Regions from separate parts of the Pontibacillus sp. ALD_SL1 genome, predicted to be linked through region 1. Evidence: predicted binding sites of a transcription regulator. Region 1 holds the regulator's gene; each other region holds the start of a gene.
The links. The regulator Rex, encoded in region 1, represses fermentation and respiration genes when NADH is low (regulators of the CRP and FNR family bind a similar motif). The targets are predictions, from matches to a motif close to TTGTGAAATATTTCACAA.
Positions count from the first base shown of each region.

Region 2: the regulator Rex is predicted to act here: its motif matches at 1,784-1,801, upstream of IMZ31_RS07635 (cytochrome ubiquinol oxidase subunit I).
Region 3: the regulator Rex is predicted to act here: its motif matches at 5,816-5,833, upstream of IMZ31_RS11535 (cytochrome ubiquinol oxidase subunit I).

Region 1 is NZ_CP062974.1:269,006-276,873, reverse strand. It holds gene groES (co-chaperone GroES) at 1-186, opposite strand, end outside; gene IMZ31_RS01600 (CPBP family intramembrane glutamic endopeptidase) at 466-1,164, shown strand; gene IMZ31_RS01595 (YdiK family protein) at 1,172-1,372, shown strand; gene IMZ31_RS01590 (hypothetical protein) at 1,483-1,887, shown strand; gene IMZ31_RS01585 (MDR family MFS transporter) at 1,945-3,357, opposite strand; gene IMZ31_RS01580 (redox-sensing transcriptional repressor Rex) at 3,463-4,140, opposite strand; gene IMZ31_RS01575 (ABC-F family ATP-binding cassette domain-containing protein) at 4,466-6,400, shown strand; gene tsaD (tRNA (adenosine(37)-N6)-threonylcarbamoyltransferase complex transferase subunit TsaD) at 6,737-7,771, opposite strand; gene rimI (ribosomal protein S18-alanine N-acetyltransferase) at 7,771-7,868, opposite strand, start outside.
Region 2 is NZ_CP062974.1:1,511,165-1,519,032, forward strand. It holds gene IMZ31_RS07630 (ABC transporter ATP-binding protein) at 1-1,491, shown strand, start outside; gene IMZ31_RS07635 (cytochrome ubiquinol oxidase subunit I) at 1,930-3,282, shown strand; gene IMZ31_RS07640 (cytochrome d ubiquinol oxidase subunit II) at 3,279-4,292, shown strand; gene IMZ31_RS07645 (potassium channel family protein) at 4,449-5,120, shown strand; gene IMZ31_RS07650 (pyruvate oxidase) at 5,242-6,969, shown strand; gene rnjA (ribonuclease J1) at 7,651-7,868, opposite strand, start outside.
Region 3 is NZ_CP062974.1:2,269,577-2,277,444, reverse strand. It holds gene amyS (alpha-amylase) at 1-1,530, shown strand, start outside; gene IMZ31_RS11555 (GNAT family N-acetyltransferase) at 1,593-2,036, opposite strand; gene IMZ31_RS11550 (iron-containing alcohol dehydrogenase family protein) at 2,293-3,372, opposite strand; gene IMZ31_RS11545 (NAD(P)/FAD-dependent oxidoreductase) at 3,877-4,791, shown strand; gene IMZ31_RS11540 (hypothetical protein) at 5,210-5,599, shown strand; gene IMZ31_RS11535 (cytochrome ubiquinol oxidase subunit I) at 5,877-7,274, shown strand; gene cydB (cytochrome d ubiquinol oxidase subunit II) at 7,274-7,868, shown strand, end outside.

The sequences.
Region 1 (7,868 bases):
GTCGCTAGTGGCTACCTCTAGTGCAACCTTTTCACCATTATCCGTCACACGACCAGAACCTACCGCAACAACTTTACCTTCTTGAGGCTTCTCCTTCGCAGAGTCAGGAAGAACAATACCGCTCGCGGTCTTTTCTTCTTGTTGTACTACCTCAATTACAATACGATCACCTAATGGCTTTAACAAATCAGACACCCTCCTCAAATGGTTAAAAACTATTCTTGTTTTGATTTATTAGCACTCTCTTAACTTGAGTGCTAACACAATTATTATAATAATGAATCTCCAGGTATTTTGCAAGCGAAAACATTTAATTTCTTCATAAAAATTTCCTCACAGAAACTCGCTCACTCCCCCAGCCGATTATGACTCATCTTTTCCGATTTAAACGTTTCTTTCCACTTCTTTAAATGTGTTACAATACGTAAGATAAAGGTATAAATTCTCAAAAGGAGTCGTTGCCGAATGCCAAGGCGCTATTGGTATGTCATCTTAACATATACGCTTGTCCAATTATCAGGTGGGTTGGTAGGTCAGTTCATTCTTTCACTGGACCTTGAGAATCCTCAAACCTGGCTGATCACCTGGACGATCTCATCCTTTATTGCTGGCCTTCTTATTATTACATGGCTCTTAAAGCCAGATATACAGAAGGACCTGCGTCAGGATTACGATATGGGTATCGGGTCTTACATCAAGTGGGGACTGCTTGGAATCTTACTTGCTTTCCTAAGTCAGTACGCCGCTACTGTCATTGAGTCTCTTGTCTTTGGCGTTGATCCTATATCAGAGAACACGCAAAACTTATCGGCTCTTGCGAAAGCAACACCGATCTTCATTCTCATCATTGCCATTGTGGCACCGATCTTAGAGGAGATCATATTCCGAAAGATTCTATTCGGAACATTACGTAAATATACGAACTTCCTCATATCTGCACTCGTATCAGGCAGTATCTTCGGGATCGTGCACGGCGAACCAGAGCACTTACTGAAATATGCCATGATGGGCTTAGTCTTTGCCTACTTATATGAGAAAACAAAGCGCATTATCGTACCGATCATCACGCACGCAACTATGAATTCCCTCGTCATTATTGCCCAGATGACAATAGATGTAGAACAACTGGAGCAAAACGTACAGACAATCCTGTTTGGAGGTTAATCCTATTATGAAAACTTCGCCATTCTTTATGGCATTCCTCTATTTTATTATGGGGATTTTATTTACGTATATCGCCATACTTAGTGTAGAAGAGACAATTTGGAACTTGATTACGCTCGTTTGCTCTTTCGTTGCGACAGTAAATTTCGCCGTCGCGATTCGACTTTTTATGCTGTTCCTAAAAATGAACAAAAGCAACAAAAAATAAGCGGCTTCCCCACTACGGGGATAGCCGCTTATTTTTATGCCACCATGTTCAGATCGTCTATTATCTGCTATTATATGGTAAGGTATAATTTGTAAAAAGGTGGTGATGATATGAAAAATCTATTACGCAGCACCGTGAGCTCTTTACTTATAGGGCTTGGATTCATTACAGGCATCCTTGCATTCGCGTATAAAATGTTAATACTATCTGATATTCCAGTTTCCTTTTCCACTTCGGAAGCCCTCGTCGCCCAGATGTTATTTTTTATCGCTACTACTTTCATAAGTTTTGGCATACTAGCTGTAAGAAGCAATTTAGGACGCGTCATAGCAGCAGGCTTCATCATGCTAGCTTTATTATTCAATCTTTCAGTTTTTCAGACACCCCTATTCGATCACAGGGCATCCGTTGCCTTTTTGCAAATGACTCCTATTTTGCACCTAAGTTTCCTTACACTACTAAGCCTTTACTTGCTTATTCGGAACTGGAAGCAACCACTATATTCGTATAACTAGAATCACCCACATACGACAAAAAAAGGCCATCCTCTTGATGGCCTTTTTTTATAGCAATTACGTCCCTTCTTCCTCCTCAGAAGAGCTCCCTGCTCCTTTCATAATAAAGGAAAACGGGATCGCTAAGACAATAACGACAGCCGAGACTAGAAAGGCTTCATTTAACGTTTGAAGCGTCGCCTCTGTCATATTTGCCTCTCCGGCTGCAATCACTGCTCGCCTTGTTTCATAATAGATCGAGAAGAAGACAATGCCGAATGATGAGGTCATTTGTCTAAGGACATTATTCATCGCCGATCCTTGAGCGACCAGCTCATCCGATATGGCGTTCATTCCAGCTGTTGTGGCTGGCATATTACTAAGCCCCATTCCAGCACCCCGTACTGCGTTTAACGCGAGGATCACCCAGTATGGAGTGGACAACTCCAGAAAACCAAGGGCTGTTGTGGCAGCAGCCATTACGAACAATCCAATAGGGATAACCGCTTTCGGACCTTTCTTGTCCAAAATCCTCCCCCCAATGGACATCGATACACCGCTTAATGCCGCTGCCGGTAAGAAAAGAAGTCCTGTCATAACCTCATTCAGACCATATACATTCTGAATCAAGAGTGGCAGCAAGAAGATTCCTGAGAAAAGACCAATCGATGCCGCGCCTGTTACGACAACAGATACGGCATACGTCGGAACTTTAAAGACAGATAAGTTCAATAAAGGCTGCGTCTTCCGATTTTCCACAAAGACAAAGGCCACGATCGACAAGATACCAACAACAATCAGACTTATGTTACTGGCTGTAAGAAGGGTCTCAAGTTCCTTCCCTCGTCCAAGGGCAAATAAGATTCCTCCGACACCAATCGTCACAAGAATAAAGCCAATGGTGTCGAATTTAAGAGAAGGATTTTTTTCCGTTTCGACTAAATATTTAGTAGATAGGATAATTCCAATCAGTCCAAATGGAATATTAAATAAAAACAGAAAAGGCCAATCAAAGAACTGAATGATTACCCCGCCGATTGTCGGTCCAATCGCAGGTGCTACCATGGCAGCGACCCCGTATACACCTACAGCTAGACCACGCTCGTGCTTCGGGAAAGCGTTAAAGATTAACGCCATCGCAATCGGCATCAGCAAACCACCCGCAATCCCCTGCACGGCCCTAGAGAGAATAACAAGGCTCAAGGTAGGAGAAATGGAGCCTGACACAGAGCCAACTAAAAAGATGATAAGCCCCGTCACATACACTTTCTTCTTCCCGAAACGATCTCCGAGAAAGCCTGTTAACGGCATTGTCATCCCCATTGCCACCATAAAGATCGTCAGCATCCAGCCTACACTTACAGCATCAGCATCGAAGATTTCCATAAAGCGCGGAAGCGTCGGGTTTAACATGCTGTTATTTAATATCACTGTAAATGTACCAAATAAGACGGATACAACGACAAGCCACTTACTTGATAATTTGCTCAAGCTGCGTCCCTTCTTTCGTTTCTAATTATTTCGTTTTACGAATCGTTTTCTACTATATCACATAATCCACTAGCCAAAACCAATTCCTACACACAAAAAAGAGGCTTAGTCAGCCTCTTTTGGTTCTTCTTCGTTGCCCTCTTCATGTTCGAGAGGATAATGTTTTAAAAAGTATGCCAGTGCTTGCAGCTCTACTGCTAGATCGATATGATGCACCCGTATACCTTCTGGGACAGATATCCGAGCTGGTGTGAAGTTTAATACACCAAGAATTCCTGCCTCTACTAACCGATCAGCTATTCTTTGCGCTTCATTAGCTGGTACCGTTAGAATCGCAACGGAAATCTCTTCTGATAAGTACTCCTCTAATTTATCAATATGATAAACAGGCACACCGCCTATATGACTACCGACTTTCTCTTCCTGCGCATCAAAAGCCATCTCAATCTTCGTGTTGTTATTCTTTGTAAAGTTATAGTGTAAGAAAGCAGTTCCGAGATTTCCTACTCCTATTAAAGCAACCCGCGTAACTTCATCTTGATCAAGAGTTTTACGGAAAAAGGTAAGTAAATAATTCACATTATAACCGTATCCCTTCTTACCAAGGGCACCAAAGTAAGAAAAGTCCCTACGAATTGTGGCTGAATCGACCTTCACCGCCTCACTCAATTCTTTTGATGAGACACGTTGCTTACCTTGGCTATGCAGATTATTTATAAAACGATAATATAAGGGCAGTCGCTTGGCTGTCGCTTGTGGTATTTTTGCCTGATCTAGCTCCATCTCTTATCCCCCTCACTTCATACCGTAACAGTACACTAATCGAGTCCTTAAAGGACCTTTCGCTGATACCGTTAACGCTTCCAATTTCTATAACCACGAATTCAGGAAGATCATAAAGATCATCCTCGTTCTGTTATGAATGAAATTCTATGTTTCTATTTGTTGTTCTATATGATGGATTGTCCTTACAGCATAATTGTAAAGAAATGTTTCTAATTTCACAAACATCTCGACCATGGATAAGAAGCCCGAGTTCACTTCAACGTGTGAACCTTGCTTCACACGCATTTCTTAAGATACACTTAACTCATTGAGGTGAACGACCATGATTCTTATGCAAATGAATAATATTACAAAACGCTTCGGCGCTGATCTTATTCTATCGAATATTAAATTAGAAGTACACACCAATGACCGAATTGCCATTGTTGGACGTAATGGAGCAGGAAAATCGACCTTGCTCAAAATTATGGCCGGTGAGCTTTCGTATGAGGAAGGTGAGCTCCACAAACCCAAAGAAGCTACATTAGGGTATTTAGAGCAGCACACCGGACTCGAATCAGATAAAAGCATCTGGGATGAAATGATCGCCGTATTTGACCATTTAAAAGCTATGGAGAAACAACTCCGTCAAATGGAAGAAAAAATGGCGGATCCTGACCTTATAGCTAAAGAGGAACAATACCAGAAACTTTTAAAAGACTACGATGAATTGCAATTGCGTTTCAAGAATGACGGCGGATATCGTTATGAAGCTGACGTTAAAGCTGTATTAAACGGGTTAAACTTCGGGGATTTCGATTTAACCACGCCAATCGCTACTCTTAGTGGTGGCCAAAAGACAAGACTAGCACTCGGTAAGCTCTTACTTTCTAAACCAGATATCTTAGTCCTTGATGAGCCGACCAACCACTTAGACATCGATACGCTTAATTGGTTAGAGCAATATTTGCAAGGCTACCCAGGAGCTGTCGTTATCGTCTCTCACGACCGCTACTTCCTTGATAAAGTCGTAAATGTCGTTTACGAAATCTCTTATCGCTCTTCTGAGAAATTCCACGGAAACTATAGCAAATATCTAGATCAAAAAGCCGCCAATTACGAACGCGATTTGAAGCAATTTGAGAAACAACAATCAGAAATGAAACGAATGGAAGACTTCATTCAAAAAAATATGGCTCGAGCTTCTACTAGTAAACGAGCTCAAAGTAAACAAAAACAACTTGAGAAGATGGAAAAGGTTGATAAGCCTAAAGGAGATCAAAAGTCCGCTAAATTCACATTTGATATCAACAGAAGAAGCGGAAACGATGTGCTAAAAGCGCGTGATCTTTCTTTCCAATACGAAGACAGTAAAAAACCAGTATTCGAAAACGTCTCCTTTGATGTAAATCGAACAGAACGCTTAGCACTCGTTGGACCTAATGGCGTCGGGAAAACCACCCTTCTCAAAAACATTATTGATAAACTCTCCCCTAGCGGAGGCACGATTCAATATGGAACGAACCTTCAAATCGGGTATTACGACCAGGAACAGGCTCAATTAAATTCTTCCAAAACTGTTCTTCACGAACTATGGGATGAATACCCGTTTATGGATGAGAAAGATGTTCGAACTGTACTGGGTAACTTCCTATTTACCGGAGATGATGTCTTAAAGAGTGTGAACTCTCTAAGCGGTGGTGAGAAAGCAAGAATCGCCCTGGCGAAATTAATGCTTGAGAAATCCAATTTCCTTGTATTGGACGAGCCTACCAACCACCTAGACCTAGATAGCAAAGAAGTACTAGAGTCCGCCTTAATGGATTATCCGGGTACCATTTTATTTGTCTCCCACGACCGTTACTTTATTAACCGGATTGCCACCCAAATCTTGGAGTTAGATGGAACAGACACACACCTTTATCTCGGTGATTACGACTACTATTTAGAGAAAAAGCAAGAAGCGAAGGAAATTGCTGAGTACGAAGCGCAGCAAAACCCTACTGTTCAAAAAGAGACTAAGGATTCTAAGAATCAATTTGAACAAAATAAAGCGGAACAACGCGAAGCCAGAAAGCGAAAGCGTCGCATTGAAGAAATTGAACAAGAAATCGTAGAATTAGAGGAAGTCATTGAAAAAAATGATGCCTTACTCTGTGAACCAGAGGTTTATCAGGATCATGAGAAGTCCTTAGAACTCACAGAAACAAATGAACAATCTCAATCAAAAATCGAATCACTAATGGAAGAATGGGAACAACTCCATGAAGAAAACTAAAAAAGAGGGGATATCCACAAGATATCCCCTCTTTTTTTAACGCTTTCATAGGTTTTGTCGAACTGTGTAACTATCCCCAATGATATCCACACCAATTTTCCTTACAAATACAGTTTTTCACATATTTATACACATAATCCACAGAATTACATTAGGTTATCCACAATTTTTATTCACAAACGATCGTTTACTGTGACAGCATTCTACAATATTTATGCACATCTTAATTTCTGGCTGTGGAAAAGACTGTATATGTACACACTAATTGAAACATTCAGACGTGTTTTCCACATCAAAAAGCGAAACCAATAAATGATTTCGCTTTATCCCTGTGTACTATTTTGTTACAGAACGCTTCGCATATCGCTCTAACGATAAAGACGGATTTCCGTTCAGGTCCCAACCAGCACGGTGACCCTGATTAAAAGCAACGGTTCCTGCTGCAGCAATCATCGCTGCGTTATCTGTGCATAAGTGTAGTGGCGGAATTAATAGCTCAAGTTCTTCATCTGAACCAAACTTTTCTTCAAGACGAGCTCGTAATCCTTTATTAGCAGCTACACCACCTGCTACAATAACTTGCTTCACACCATACTGTTTCGCCGCTTTATACGCTTTTGTGGATAATACGTCAACAACACTTTCCTGAAAGCTCGCCGCAATATCCTCCTGCTTCAATTCAATCCCTTTTTGCTTAGCATTGTGGAGCGTGTTAATAACCGAAGACTTTAATCCACTAAAACTAAAGTCAAAGGAATCATTCTCAAGCCAAGCTCTAGGGAAATCAATCGTCACTTCTCCCTCATGAGCCAGTCGATCAATATGAGGACCACCTGGATAAGGAAGTTTTAGCGTTCTCGCCACTTTATCATAGGCTTCACCGGCTGCATCGTCTCTCGTTTCTCCAATCACTTCAAATGAGCCATGTTCTTTCATAAGAATAAGCTCTGTATGTCCTCCTGAAACAACTAGAGATAGCAATGGAAACTGAAACTCTTTCATCAGACGATTCGCATAGATGTGCCCCGCTATATGCTGTACGCCCACCAGAGGCTTCTGATAAGCAAAAGCTAATGCCTTAGCCGCATTAACCCCTACTAATAAGGCTCCGACTAAGCCAGGGCCTTCTGTAACCGCAATGGCATCGATCTCTTCCATATTCATATCTGCTTGTTCTAATGCCTCTTCTAGAACGAGTGTCACCTGTTCCACATGATGACGTGAAGCAATTTCAGGGACAACGCCACCAAAGCGCTTATGGCTTTCAATTTGAGAAGCAACGACATTCGCTATAAGTTCTGTCCCATTTTTCACAATCGCAACAGCTGTTTCATCACAGCTCGTTTCAATTCCTAGAATATATTGATCCATTATAATTTCACCCACATAACTACAGCATCCTCTTGGTTATCTGTATAATAATTTTTACGTACTCCACCTGGTAGCAGACCATACTTACGGTACAGAC
Region 2 (7,868 bases), 1.2 Mb from region 1:
ATTTTAGGGCAGAATGTCATATACGACCTGCGTAAGCATTTGTTCTCCCACGTACAACGCTTGAGTCATAAATTTTTTGATAACCGATCAGCGGGTTCGATTCTCGTTCGAATTATGAACGATATTAACTCACTACAAGAACTCTTCACCAACGGAATTATCAATTTGTTAATGGACGTCGTAACGTTAATTGGTATTGTTGTCATTCTGCTAGTATTGAGTCCTAAGCTTGCGCTAGCCATTATGGTCATCCTGCCGATTATGTTCTTTATCTCAACAAAACTCAGAAGAAATATTCGCAGGTCCTGGCAAGATGTTCGCATTCAGCAGTCTCGTTTAAATTCCCATTTAAATGAAAGTATACAAGGGATTCGGATAACTCAGTCATTCTCTCAGGAGAAAGAGAATACAGAGTATTTTGATGGGGTCAATAGTGACAATTTTGAATCCTGGCGTAATGCAACTAAGAAAAGTGCGTTGTTCCGTCCGTTTGTAGAAATGAGTAATGCAGTCGGAACGGTTATTCTTATTTCGTATGGTGCGTTCCTTATTATTAATGGGCAAATAACAGTAGGTACTTTTGTTACGTTCTCGACTTTCTTAGGTATGTTTTGGGAACCAATTTCAAGACTTGGTCAAATGTATAACCAGCTTTTGATGGCGATGGCTGCTTCAGAGCGTATATTTGAATTTTTGGACGAAGAGCCTAACGTTGAAGAGCGTAAAGATGCGATTGAATTGAAAGATATGAAAGGGCACATTGATTTTGATCATGTCCGTTTCTCTTATGACGAAGATCGCGTTGCTTTACATGATATTTCTTTAGAAATTAAGCAAGGTCAGACAGTAGCTCTTGTTGGTCATACTGGCAGCGGTAAATCAACAATTGCCAATCTGATTAGTCGTTTTTATGACCCTACGAACGGATCAGTTAAAATAGACGGGCACGATTTGAGAGATGTTAAATTAAATAGTGTCCGACAACAAATTAGTGTTGTTCTACAAGATACATTCATATTTTCAGGAACAATTATGGAGAATATTCGATTTGGCCGTCCGGATGCTACAGATGAAGAAGTTATGGAGTCTGCTAAAGTAGTCGGGGCTGATGACTTTATTCAACGACTTGCAAATGGTTATGAGACGGAGGTAGAGGAAAGGGGAAATATTCTCTCAGCCGGGGAACGTCAACTGTTATCCTTCGCCAGGGCATTGCTGGCTAATCCAAAAATATTAATATTAGATGAAGCGACTTCATCAATAGATACAGAAACAGAAGTGAAAATTCAAGAAGCGTTAAACCGTTTATTAAAAGGTAGAACGGCAATTATTATCGCTCACCGCTTGTCTACGATTCGTGACGCTGATAATATCATAGTCCTTGAACACGGCAGGATTTTAGAACAAGGAAATCATAGTGAGTTGATGGAGCAAAAAGGAGAGTACTTTGATTTAGTGAAGACTCAATTCCAAATGCTTGATGCTATGTAACCACTTAAAAAACCTCTAACTTTATAAAAAAAGTTAGAGGTTTATTTGTGCTTAATTGGTTTTAATTTCTAAAACTGGGTCAGATCTAGAATGCATTTTGTTGAAAAGGTAACATTTGATTTAACCAGCTTTTCGTCTTTCGAAAACCTTCTCATTTGAGTGTGGGCATATTTTTTGAAAAGAATAATGATGGATCGTTATAATGCGTATAAAGCAATTTAGAAGGCAGGGAATTGCTAATTACTTGGATGAATAGAAACATTATAGAGAAGCCTTTTTTATTTAATTGAGTTTGTGAAATATGTCACAAAACTGTCATTCGTTCATTCCCAACGGACTAGTTAGAGGGTTTATACTGTTATTACGTTGGAAATAGAGTAATGAAATAATAAAACGTTTGAATAATGAACTTTACTTATATAGGGGAGGTCATAATCAATGGAATTAGATAGTACCATGATGAGCCGGATGTTAACGAGTTTAACTCTGGTTTTCCATATAATATTTGCCACAGTAGGTGTTGGGATCCCAGTCATGATCTCAATAGCTGAGTTTATAGGTATTAAGAAGAAGGATGCTAATTACACATTGCTTGCGAGAAGGTGGGCGCGTGGTTTTACCATTACTGTTGCGGTAGGGGTTGTAACAGGTACTGCAATAGGGCTACAGCTTTCTTTGTTATGGCCTAAATTTATGCAGTTTGCTGGAAATGTCATAGCACTTCCTTTATTTATGGAGACATTTGCATTTTTCTTTGAAGCTATATTTTTAGGAATCTATTTGTATACATGGGACCGTTTCAAAAATCCAATTTACCACTGGTTACTCTCCATACCAGTTGTAATCGGTGCTACAATGTCTGCTTTCTTTATTACCACTGTGAATGCGTTTATGAATACACCACAAGGATTCGACCTTGAAGGTCGAACGCTTACGAATGTGGACCCATTAGCAGCTATGTTTAATCCCGCAACACCAACGAAAGTGTTTCACGTCGTATCTTCAAGCTACTTAACCTCTGCTGCGATTTTAGCAGCTATAGCAGCTTTTGCGATCTTGAAGAAGAATGCTTCTGATTATCATAAGAAAGCCTTAAAACTTACGATGGTAGCTACGTTTATTTTTGCTATTACAACAGCTATTGCCGGAGACCTTTCAGCTAAATTCCTAGCAAATGAACAGCCAGAAAAATTAGCTGCAGCGGAGTGGCACTTTGAGACAGAGAAGAATGCAGATTTAATCGTATTTGGAACGTTGAATGAAAATAATGAGGTGGAAAATGCACTTCGTCTTCCTAATGCACTAAGCTTCCTTGCTCATGGATCATTCGACAGTGAAGTTACGGGTTTAAATGAGTTTCCAGAAGATGAAACACCTCCACTATGGATTCATTACATGTTTGACCTTATGGTTATGCTTGGAATGTACGCTTTAGGCGTTTCCTTCTTATACTTGTTGTTCTCAAAACTTAAGAAGTGGAATGAGAATAATAAATGGCTCCTATGGCTTATTGTCATAAATGGACCTGGTGCAATGCTTGCTATTGAATTTGGTTGGATCTTTGCGGAAGTAGGCCGTCAACCTTGGATATTAAGAGGATTTATGAAGGTGGCAGAAGGAGCGACTACCTCTCCTCACGTAGGCTGGATGTTTATACTATTCCTTGGCTTATACATTGTACTTGGAGGAGGAGCTATATCTGTATTACGTAAAATGTTTAAGAATAATCCCGCAGAGCTAGAGTTAGAGAAAAAATATCCAGATGTAGCGAAGCGAGGAGGTCAAAAATGAGTTATGAAATGATAGGGATTACGGTCCTGTGGATCTTTTTATATGGCTATTTAATCGTGGCATCTGTTGACTTTGGCGCAGGCTTCTTTGCTTACTACGCCAAAACGACAAAGCAAGACCATATTATTAATCAGTTAATCAGCAGGTATCTTTCGCCGGTATGGGAAGTAACAAACGTGTTTTTTGTTTTCTTTTTCGTCGGTCTTGTCGGCTTCTTTCCGGATTCCGCCTATTACTTTGGGCAGTCTTTACTCATACCAGGAAGTATTGCTATCGTATTAATTGCAATTCGAGGATCCTTTTACGCATTTGAAAACTATGGGTCTAAGAAAAGTAATTTCTTTATGTTTTTATATGGGGCAACAGGCTTATTGATTCCAGCTTCATTAAGCACAGCCATGACCATATCAGAAGGAGGCTTTATCGAAGAAACCGAAAATGGAGTACGCCTATTAACGGGTGAGCTTTTAACGAGTCCTTATTCATGGAGCGTTGTATTCCTTGCCATTGTGTCCGTCTTGTTTATTAGTGCAGCCTTCTTAACTTACTATGCGTCAAAAGCTAATGATCAGCCTGCTCTTGAATTAATGAGAAAATATACACTTTTCTGGGGATCACCGACTATTATCGCTAGTTTGACTACATTTATAGCTATGAGTCAGCATAACGCTCGACATTTTGAGAATATGCTTGACTTATGGTGGATGTTTGGTCTTAGTGTGGCATTCTTTTTAGGTGCTTTACTGCTTGTTTATCAACAAAAACGTTATGGTCTAGCATTTATATTTGTTATGTTCCAGTTTTTCTTTGCCTTCTTTGGTTACGGAGCTGGGCACTTACCATATCTGTTGGAACCGTTTATTACGATTGAGAGTTCTGTTACGAATGAAGCAATGGGTCTTGCGCTTGTAATCGTATTTATTGCAGGTTTGCTTCTTCTTATTCCTTCTCTTATTCTTTTAATGCGTATGTTTTTATTTGATGCAGAATATGTAAAAGGGAAAAAATAATTTTATGAGAGGTGTTCTAAACAAGAGCGCCTCTTTATTTATGGGGTGAGTTCACTTTTGTGAGCTGTACTTGTTTTATATAAGATGAACTTTCCATATCAAATAGATCTATGATAATATGATGTAAGGTAAATGTGAAAGAATGGGGGAACAGGCATGAAGAAAGAATATGCAGTTATCGGTCTGGGCCGATTTGGCGGTAGTATATGTAAAGAATTAAGCCGCGAAGGAATGGAAGTTTTGGCTATAGACCTTGATGAAGATAAGGTGAATGAATACAAAGATATCGCCTCCCATGCTGTCATTGCGGACTCTACAGATGAAAATGTCCTAAAAGAATTAGGAATTCGAAATATTGACCATGTCATTGTAGCCATTGGTGATAATCAGCAAGCTAGTATTCTTACTACACTAATGTTAAAGGAGTTAGGTATTAAGAAGATTACCGTTAAAGCCCAAAATGATTATCACGAAAAAGTGTTAAATAAGATCGGTGCTGACCAAGTTGTTCACCCGGAACGAGATATGGGTAAACGAATTGCACATAATATTATTTCAAACAACGTTCTTGACTACTTAGAATTATCAGATGATCATTCGGTTGTAGAAGTTAAAGCCGGAAAGAAAATGATTGGAAAAACTTTAGTAGACTTGGACATTCGTGCTCGGTACGGATGTAACGTAGTCGGCATAAAGAGAAATAAAGAAATCAATGTCTCTCCACTAGCATCAGAAGTAATTTTAGAAGAAGATGTACTCATTATTATTGGAGAAGATAAAGATATTTCTCGTTTTGAGAAAAACTTAGTAGTAGAAGATGATGAATAAAAATTTTAAGAAGACAGCGCTCTCATTTAGAGTGCTGTCTTTTTTCTATCATAAAAAAGTTTTTTTCTGGCTCAGAACGGGCATAGCAATAAAGTATTGTACTTAGAAAGGATGAATCGCTATGTTCGAAAAAAGAACTGGAGAAATTATTACCAACTTACTTATAGATGACTGGGGAATCGACCATATTTATGGGATGCCTGGAGATTCGATAAATGAACTTATGGATGATTTCCGCAATCGTCAAGATGAACTACAATTTATTCAAGTTCGACATGAAGAAGTCGGTGCACTTGCGGCTTCATCCTATGCGAAGTTAACAGGGAAAGTTGGCGTTTGTTTATCAATTGGTGGCCCGGGTGCTACACACCTAGTAAATGGTCTTTATGATGCAAAATCTGACAGTGCTCCAGTACTAGCTCTTGTTGGCCAGGTTCCAAGTGAAGAAGTAGGAACTGGAGCTTTCCAAGAAGAAAATCTAGAACGTATGTTTGATGGTGTTGCTGTATTTAATAAACGTGTGCAAAGTGCACAACAGCTCCCAGACTTAGTCAATCAAGCGTTAAGAGAAGCATATGTAAACAACGGAGTATCTGTTCTTGTCATTCCAGATGATCTATCAGCTGTTAAGCAAAAATATGAAGAGAAATTAACATCATCTGTCTATGCAAAAACAGAAGTCTTTCCGTCTGAGAATTCCCTAATCGAAGCAAAAGAGGCAATTGCCGCAGCAGAGAAACCTGTTATCTTAGCGGGTAAAGGTGCCGCTCATGCACAGGAGGAATTAGTGAAGTTTGCAGAGACGATTCATTCTCCTGTCATTCTATCGTTATTAGCAAAAGGGGTAATTCCAGACAACCATCCCCTTTGCATGGGGCAACATGGTCAAATTGGAACACAACCAGCCTATAATGCGATGAAAGATGCAGACTTGCTTTTAATGATTGGTACATCATTCCCTTATCGTGATTTTCTCCCGAAAGATACAAAGGCCATACAAATTGATATCGATCCAAGTAAAATCGGCAAACACTATCCTGTCCAAATTGGCCTTGCAGGTAGCACTAAAGATACACTTCAATGGTTGAATGATCATATAGAAACAAAGGATAATCATGAACATCTTGAAAAATATCAAAAACAGATGGATGAGTGGCGTGTAAGTATGCAAATGCAAAAGCGTGCAAACACCGATCCAATTAACGGGCCTCAAGTTATGTATGAATTAGAGAAAATTATGCCTGAAGACGCGATTATTTCAAGTGACGTAGGGAACGTGACTGTGTGGGTAGCAAGATATCTCTCTATGGTTCGCCAAAAGATGGTGATATCAGGTTGGTTAGCCACAATGGGGTGTGGATTGCCGGGTGCAATCGCCGGACAACTCGCCTATCCTAATCGCCAGTCTATTGCTGTATGTGGTGATGGAGGATTTGCTATGAACATGCAGGACTTTATAACAGCGGTAAAATACAAATTACCCCTTAAAGTCATTGTTTTAAACAATAGTAAGATCGGTATGATTCAATATGAGCAGGAAGCTATGGGACATCTTCATTATGCAACGGAACTAGGCGATATGGACTTCGCTAAATTTGCAGAAAGCTGCGGAGGAGAAGGTTATCGTGTTGAGAAAAGGGAAGACCTTGAAGGCGCAATGCAAAAAGCCTTCCTCTCAGACAAACCTGCCATTATTGATGTAGCTATAGAAGACCAAGCGCCACTTCCGGGTAATATTGGATATGAGCAAGCGGTTCATTATACAGAGTATTTAATTAAAGAGTTCTTTGAAAGTGGTAAGATTGAATTACCACCATTGAAGACAGCAACGAAGCGATTGTTTAACTAAATCTTTTCGAGTGTGGAACATACAGTTCCACACTCGTTTTTTGATTGGCTCTGTACATATTTGTTGTTGGTTTCTTCTACCATATAAGCCCCCTTATACGTAACGCTCGAAGCTGTGTGAGTGTTTCCGTTAACTTTAAATGAGCGTATGGTGGGCCTTGAAACCACTCGCTTTCCTGTGGGGAGCTGGTGAGCCTCCTCAACCGGCAAAGCCGGTCTCCGGGGTCTCACCTAGGCTCTTCTGCCCACGGGAGTCTCGCAGTTTCCAGGCCCACCTATCCGTGTTGGGAGAAACGGAAACAGGCCATATGTAGTTGTAGTTCAAGAGTACACCATAACGCTCAAGCAGAGAGGCCGTTAGATAAAATATAGCCAGGGGTGTCTGGGGAACGGGGAGACTCCTACGGGAGAAAGAGGTCGACGAGACCCCGGAGCGAACGAAGTGAGTGAGGAGGCTCGACAGCTCGCCCGTGGAAAGCGAGTCGTTCCCCAGACACCCCTAACTCTCAATAAACATAACGGCTCCCACACACATAAAAGTGTCTTAGCCACGAGTCTTCAACAATCCTATAATAGAAAAATAACTATAAGGAAAAAGGAAGCCCCCATCCTAATGGATGGGGGCTTGTTGTATGACATATTGTTTTATAATTCGTATAAGGTAAACCGTTAAGAGGGGGTCTTACACTTCCATGATAATAGGTAAAACCATTGGTTTACGTTTTGTTTTCTCGTAAAGGAATGGAGCGATGGTGTCTGTGATTTCGTTCTTAATCTCAGACCACTGAGTTGTGCGTCGTTCCATAACTTTATCAAGATGCTTGGAAACAATTTTTTGAGCTTCGTTAATAAGGTCTTCTGATTCTCTCATGTATACGAACCCGCGGGATATGATGTCAG
Region 3 (7,868 bases), 1.8 Mb from region 1:
GTCTTCAAGCATGCACTTATTTCTTTACTGGCATTTACGATGATGACAACCCCAATGGATTCGAGTGATGTTAAAGCTGCTACAAATGGAACGATGATGCAGTATTTTGAATGGTACCTCCCTAACGATGGTACACATTGGACTGATCTGAAGAACGATGCATCTCATTTAAGTGATATGGGAATTACCGCCGTGTGGATTCCTCCAGCGTATAAAGGCACTTCTCAATCAGATGTAGGGTACGGGGCGTATGATTTATACGATCTTGGAGAATTTGATCAAAAGGGGACTGTCCGTACTAAGTATGGAACGAAAGAAGAGTTGCAAACTGCCATCAACTCCCTCCATCAAAATGGAGTTGATGTATATGGGGACGTGGTCATGAACCACAAAGGTGGGGCAGATTATACCGAAACGGTCACAGCAGTAGAAGTGGATGGTAGTAATCGCAATATTGAGGTTTCTGGAGAGTATCAAATTGAATCATGGACAGGGTTTAATTTTCCTGGACGAAATGATCAATACTCAAGTTTTGAGTGGCAATGGTATTACTTTGATGGAACGGACTTGGATCAGTCTAGGAATCTCAGTCGAATTTATAAGTTTCGTGGAACAGGGAAAGCTTGGGACTGGGAAGTATCTTCAGAGAATGGGAACTACGATTACCTGATGTTTGCTGATATTGATTACGGTCATCAGGAGGTCGTCAGTGAAATGAAGTCATGGGGAACATGGTATGCGAATGAATTAAATCTTGATGGTTTTCGTTTAGATGCTGTTAAACACATTAAGCACTCTTTCTTGCGAGATTGGGTGAGGAGTGTCCGAGCTAATACCGGTCAAGAAATGTACACAGTAGCGGAGTATTGGCAAAATGATTTGGCGGCTATCCAAAATTACTTATCCAAGACGGAATACACTCATTCCGCATTCGATGCGCCTCTTCATTACAACTTTTATGAGGCCTCAAGTAGTGGTGGGAATTTTGATATGAGGAATATTTTAAAGGGAACCTTAGTATCTACGAATCCAACAAAAGCTGTTACATTAGTAGAAAACCATGATTCCCAGCCGGGCCAATCACTAGAATCTGTTGTTGAACCGTGGTTTAAACCTCTTGCCTATGCTTTTATTCTTACAAGATCACAAGGGTATCCTTCTGTATTTTATGGTGATTATTATGGAACGAATGGGACAACCTCTTATGAAATCCCTTCTCTAAAAGATGAAATTGATCCACTTCTTGAAGCGCGTAAAGAGTATGCATATGGTACTCAGCATGATTATATTAACCATCAGGATATAATCGGTTGGACTCGAGAAGGGGACAGCGACCACTTTAATTCAGGACTTGCCACCATGATTACAGACGGATCTGGGGGAAGCAAGTGGATGTATGTGGGAAAACAAAATGCCGGAGAACAATGGAGGGACATCACAGGCAATCGTTCCGATATTATTACGATTAATCAGGATGGTTGGGGGAACTTCTATGTAAATGGTGGTTCTGTTTCTGTGTATACTCAGTAGAACTAGAGGGACGGGTACCTTGCTTCGCGAATGTGTCAAGGGACCTGTCCCCATGATTCACACTATAGCTCCTTCTCAAGTATGATTTTATACATTCCTTTTTCATCCCTATAAGTGCTCTTCACATCAAATCCATTTTTCAGATTAAGGATCAACATACCTTTCCATTTATTCAATGTCTTTGTTTGGACTGTTTTATATCCTCTTGTCATTAAATAGTCATGTTGTCTATTTAGTAACTCTGATGCAATTCCCTGATTTCGGAATTTAGGATCGACCCCACCTAACCAACTGTAGAAGGTTTCATCATCCAATTCGTAACCCATTTTGTATCCAACAATCTCTTCGTTCTTATTAATAGCAATAATGGTTAACAACTTACGCTTACTTTCCATTTTCGGTGTCAAATCAATATCATCGTTAAATATTTTTGCGTGCAATCTGTTCAATTCTGTTATAACCCTTTCATTCGGTAATGAAGAGTACATATAGTAATTACGCTCCAAATGGTTCACTCCTATCATCTGTTCATCAAAAAAGCAGGGCCTTCCCAAAAATGGGAGGCCCTGCTTACTAGCAAATCGTTTACCCTCTGACGTAAATGTAGTGTTACGTCACCTGTTTAAATTAATTTAATTATGAATTAAGGTATCATGCCTTAGGATTACTGTAAATTTTAAGAAACATGGGAGAATCGCTCTCAGCGGTCTCCTTAAACAAAAAAACAGACATGAGCCAATAGAACCATGTTCTATTGTTACCTTACCTCTCAACCAACATATTCTCCAAATACTCAATAGCCTTCACAACATCCTCCTCACTAAAATAGGAGATCAACTGCAACGATTCTTCCGGACTAACTGCATGAGAAGCAACAGTCTTCATGGCTTGCTCTTTGTTTTCAACTATCTTCAATCCCTCTAAACTCGAAGGAAATCCAAGATCATGATAGAAAGGCAGAAGGTTTTTCACTTCTTCTGATTTCCCCTCAAGTACGAGCTGAACGAGTATTCCATAAGCCACTTTATGACCGTGTAAAACCGTATGAGTTTCATTAATAAAACTCAATCCATTATGGATGGCGTGGGCCCCTGCGGTTCTGCCGTATTTTCCACCATAACCTCCAACTGTTCCGGATAATGGGATGATTGCTTCTACTACGTTTTTGAATGATGGGCTCATTGTAGACGATTCCATGCTTTCGATGGCTGCTCGGCTTTCGTATAATAGAATATCTTTTATGTAGGATGCATGGTCCAGTGCTACTTTCACCATAATGGACAGGTCCTCATGCTGATCGTTGTGAATAATCGGTTCTGCTTCATACCATTTGGCCAGGGAATCACTGATCCCGCTTTTGGCATATTCCATTGGAGAAGAGAGCAAAAAGGTAGGATCGACTAAAGCAACGTGAATGGTACGGGTGTGGTAATCAACACGCACAAAGGCACCAGTGTCGTCATACATCACACTTAGTGGAGTAGCGGCAGCACATGTACCTGCCACAGTTGGGACGGTAATAACTTCAACACCTAAGTGATCTGCGACCGATTTGGCTGTATCGAGTATAACGCCACCTCCGATTCCAATAATGACATCGGACTCACTCGCAAACTCAGAAATCGAACGGATTGCTTCATCTGAACAATATCCGTCGTGCTGGTAAACCTTCACGTTAGGAGGAAGGTGGGCATAGTCTTGAAAAGCTTCGAACGATTTATATCCAGTGACCACAACAGGGGATTGAAACGTTTCTGTAAAAGTAGCAAGGTCTTTAAAGATCCCTTCTTCACAAATATATTGATTCGGTCCACTTCTGACCATTTCATCTGATTTAACCATTCAACACACTCCTTCATGGAAATTATAGAAAAAGAGCTAAATTCAGAGGACGTGAATGAGCCTGGTGAATTTAGGTATGCTTAAGATACTTTGAAACGAGGTATTGTCACTATAACATCTTTTAAGATGATTTAGAATTATCAAATATTTTGATGGGTAGTATCTTGTATTAGCTTATAGACCAAAGTAAGTTTTTGTGACCCTATCGTACTTTTACTTTTCGAAAGCATATTTTAATCCAACCATTTTTAGTGAGACATAAGGCATCATAGCTAAGGTGTTACTAATACGATAGGGCTTTTCAATAGGTGAATCACTAGTCTCACTGCAAATAGAGCACTATTTCGTTTATATCACGTTGAGGATAGGGGGAGGGACTAATCCAATGCTAAAGAGCCAAAATCCTTGCTTCAAATCTTGATATGGTCTTAGACCTGGTGATTGATGTGAGTCTCAAGTGGGAATGATAAATCAAGCTTAAAGCGTAAAAAGGAGAATAAAACCATGAGTGAGCAGTATGAAGTAGTAGTTATTGGAGGAGGAGCGGCAGGATTGAATGCAGCCCTTGTCTTAGGAAGATCAAAGAGGAACGTACTTGTTTTGGACGAAAACAAGGCCCGCAATAACGTTACAAAAGCTTCCCATGGTTATCTTACTCGCGATGGTGTGAAGCCAGAGGAATTTAAGGAAATGGGAATTAGTGAAATTAAAGCTTATCCGAGTGTTACGTATATAGAGAGTAAAGTGACTTCGCTTCATAAAGAAGGGAAGCTCTTCCATATTCATGGCGATGAAGGCCACTATACTGCTGAACGTGTGATTGTTGCCACTGGAATGAGAGACGTGTTACCAGACATCAAGGGAATGCAAGATGTATATGGTACAACGGTGTTTCACTGTCCCTATTGTGATGGATGGGAGCGCAGGGAAGAGCCGCTAGCGATTTTCGGTAACGACCCAGGGCTAATGGATTATGTGAAATTAATCTATCACTGGAGTAAGGATCTGATCGTCTTCACAAATGGACCTGCAGAAATAACGGATGAAGAAAAAGAAGACTTATCGCTTCATAATGTGAAATTAATGGAAGAACCCGTTCGTGAATTAGTGTCTGAAAATGGGAATCTGAAGAGAGTGGTTGTAGAATCTGGAGATGTATACCAACGTTCCGGTGGGTTTATATTAGATACAAGTGAAACCCAGTCCTTCCCCCTTCATGAATACTTTAATATCGAATTTACTGAAATGGGAGGGTATTACACAAAGGAAGGCTGTGAAACGCTTGTCGATGGGCTATATGTGATTGGTGATTCAAGGCATGGATTTTCTGGACTATTGAAAGCAGCCAGTGAAGGATATGAACTGGCCGTTGCCTTAAATCATGAAATGGCAGTGAATGACTGGGGGAAGAGGGGATAGGCCATTATTTCCAATCATTGATGAGAAATGATTACTCTAGCGGTATGAGATAAGACGGAAGAAGTCATGATGAAGGGGGCAAATCGCATGTGATTTGCCCCCCTATTTTGTTCTAAAAAAAGAACAGACTCATATAGACGTTAATATTTGCGAACAATTTGGAAGGTAAATGGGAAATGTTGTTGAACTATAAGTTAAGATGATAAATGATCTTCATCATTTACTAATTCAAATACATCTTAACAGTAAGGGGGAGAATTATGGCTACTTGGGCTTGGGTTGCATTATTCGCAAGTATGTTCGTTGCGATATTTGGCGGAACATATGCGGGACAAAAGAAGAAAAAGCAAGAACAAGATAAGAAATAATATGCAGAGCTTTTGCTAAAAACCTAGAAAGCAGTTTGGATAAATATGGGATGGGGAGAAAAGTGGGACCTTACCAAAGGAAAAATAGAAAAAGAATAGTTTATCTTCTTAGTTTAGTCATCATCATAACGGGTGGATTGTTGTATTATGTATATTTTTTCACACCTAAAAATTCAATGGAATTGTATCGGCAATTGCATTTCTCAGAAGATATTAAGAAAGCAAAAGAACTTTTACTAGAAGGCTATGAAGATAATTTAACAGAAGAGGATTTTAAATTTATTGCTAATAATCCAGTAGATCAAATCAGTCAATTTACTTTATTTAAATATAACGAGAAGTCTTATGTCATTATGACTTCACCAGGGACTGAAAGGTTAAAAATTCTTGCAGTTAAAGAATTGCCGGAAGATTTGAGGGAATTCTTTTTGGATTTTTAAGTAAGTTTATCTTTAGAAGACGAGAGCGATGCTGATCAACGGCAATCGCTCTTTTTTTATTCACGTAGTAATTGTTTAACGGATTATAAAAGGAGCGCATAGATAGCGGAATAGGTCTATATAGCTATTAATGTTGTCACAATTTGTCTACATACCTGTAACAGTTCGGTCATACTTCTATTATTTTCTACCTATTAACATCAGGTACAATTATAAATGTGAAATAGTGAACATAAACAGTTAAACGAATTTTGTAGAGGGTATGGGAGGTTAAGCAATGAGTGAATTATTCTTAGCGAGGTTACAATTTGGATCGACAACGATCTTTCATTTTTTATTTGTGCCTTTATCCATTGGGCTTGTATTTATGGTAGCCCTGATGGAGACTTTCTATGTTGTGAAAGGGCAAGAGATTTATAAGAAAATGGCTAAGTTCTGGGGACATTTGTTTCTCATAAACTTCGCAGTTGGTGTGGTTACGGGGATTATTCAAGAATTTCAATTCGGAATGAACTGGTCTGAATACTCACGTTTCGTAGGAGATGTGTTCGGAGCACCGCTTGCGATTGAGGCATTATTAGCCTTTTTCATGGAATCGACATTTATTGGACTATGGATCTTCGGGTGGGACCGTTTATCTAAGAAAGTCCACTTATTATGCATTTGGCTTGTTTCTTTAGGAACCGTTTTGTCAGCTCTTTGGATTCTAGCAGCCAACTCCTTTATGCAGGAGCCAGTAGGATTTGTGATGAATAATGGCCGGGCTGAGATGAATGATTTCTTTGCCCTATTAAGAAATCCTCAGCTACTAGTAGAATTTCCGCACGTGATCTTTGGCGCATTGGCAACAGGCGCGTTCTTTATTGCAGGAGTTAGTGCTATTAAATTACTTAGAAGAAAAGAAATTGAATTCTTTAAGAAGTCCTTCAACATGGCGATGGTGATTGCAATTCTGTCTGGATTAGGCGTTGCGTTTAGTGGGCACGAACAAGCGCAGCATCTTATGGAATCACAGCCAATGAAGATGGCGGCAAGTGAAGCGCTTTGGGAAGACAGTGGAGATCCTGCTGGTTGGACGATTGTGGCTGATATTGATACAGACAATCAGCAGAACAATTTCCACCTTTCCATTCCTTACGCACTTAGTTACTTAACGTATGAAGAGTTCTCAGGTTCAGTCCCAGGCATGCTTACGTTGCAAAAAGAGTATGAGGAAAAATACGGACCTGGTAATTATATTCCTCCAGTGAAGACCACGTTCTGGAGCTTCCGCATTATGACAGGGGCAGGGCTTGTAATGATTATCGCTGCAGCTATGGGGATTTGGTTAAATTTCAGAGATCGGCTGCTGCAACGAACGCTTTATTTAAAACTTATGGTCGCTATGATTTCGTTCCCATTTATCGCAAACACAGCTGGCTGGATTATGACCGAGATTGGTCGTCAGCCATGGACGGTATTTGGTTTGATGACAACATCGGCTTCTGTTTCACCTAACGTTTCGGTCAACTCTTTGTTGTTTTCATTAATTGGATTTACAGCCGCTTATTTAATCTTAGCGATTGTGCTTGTCTGTTTATTTGTGAAAGAAATTAAAAAAGGTGCTGATCATCATGATGCGGTAGAGAAAGCACCAGTTTCAGTGGATCCGTTTGATAAGGAGGTTGTTCAGTAATGGCGTTAAGTGAGCTGTGGTTTATATTAGTCGCGGTATTGTTCATTGGATTCTTCTTTCTAGAAGGATTTGATTTCGGTGTGGGGATGGCGACTCGTTTAATAGGAAGAAATGATCTAGAGAGGCGAATGCTGATCAATACGATTGGTCCTTTCTGGGACGCCAATGAAGTGTGGCTTCTCACAGGGGGAGGAGCTATATTCGCGGCATTTCCTCATTGGTACGCCACCATGTTTAGCGGGTATTACGTTCCGTTTGTATTTGTTCTGTTAGCCTTGATCGGGCGAGGAGTTGCATTCGAGTTCAGAGGTAAAGTGGCAAGCAAGAAATGGACCCGTTCATGGGATTGGGTTATCTTCTTTGGAAGTGTGCTCCCGCCATTCTTATTTGGAGTCTTGTTCTCGAGTCTCTTACGAGGGATGCCGATAGATGAAACGATGACGTTAAGAGCTGGATTTAGTGATTACGTCAATGTGTATACTGTGACAGGAGGCGTAACGGTGACGGCCTTATGCTTATTGCACGGGTTAATGTTTGTAACGTTGAAGACAGTTGGGGATTTGCGATTCCGGGCTCGTCAACTAGCGAGGAAAA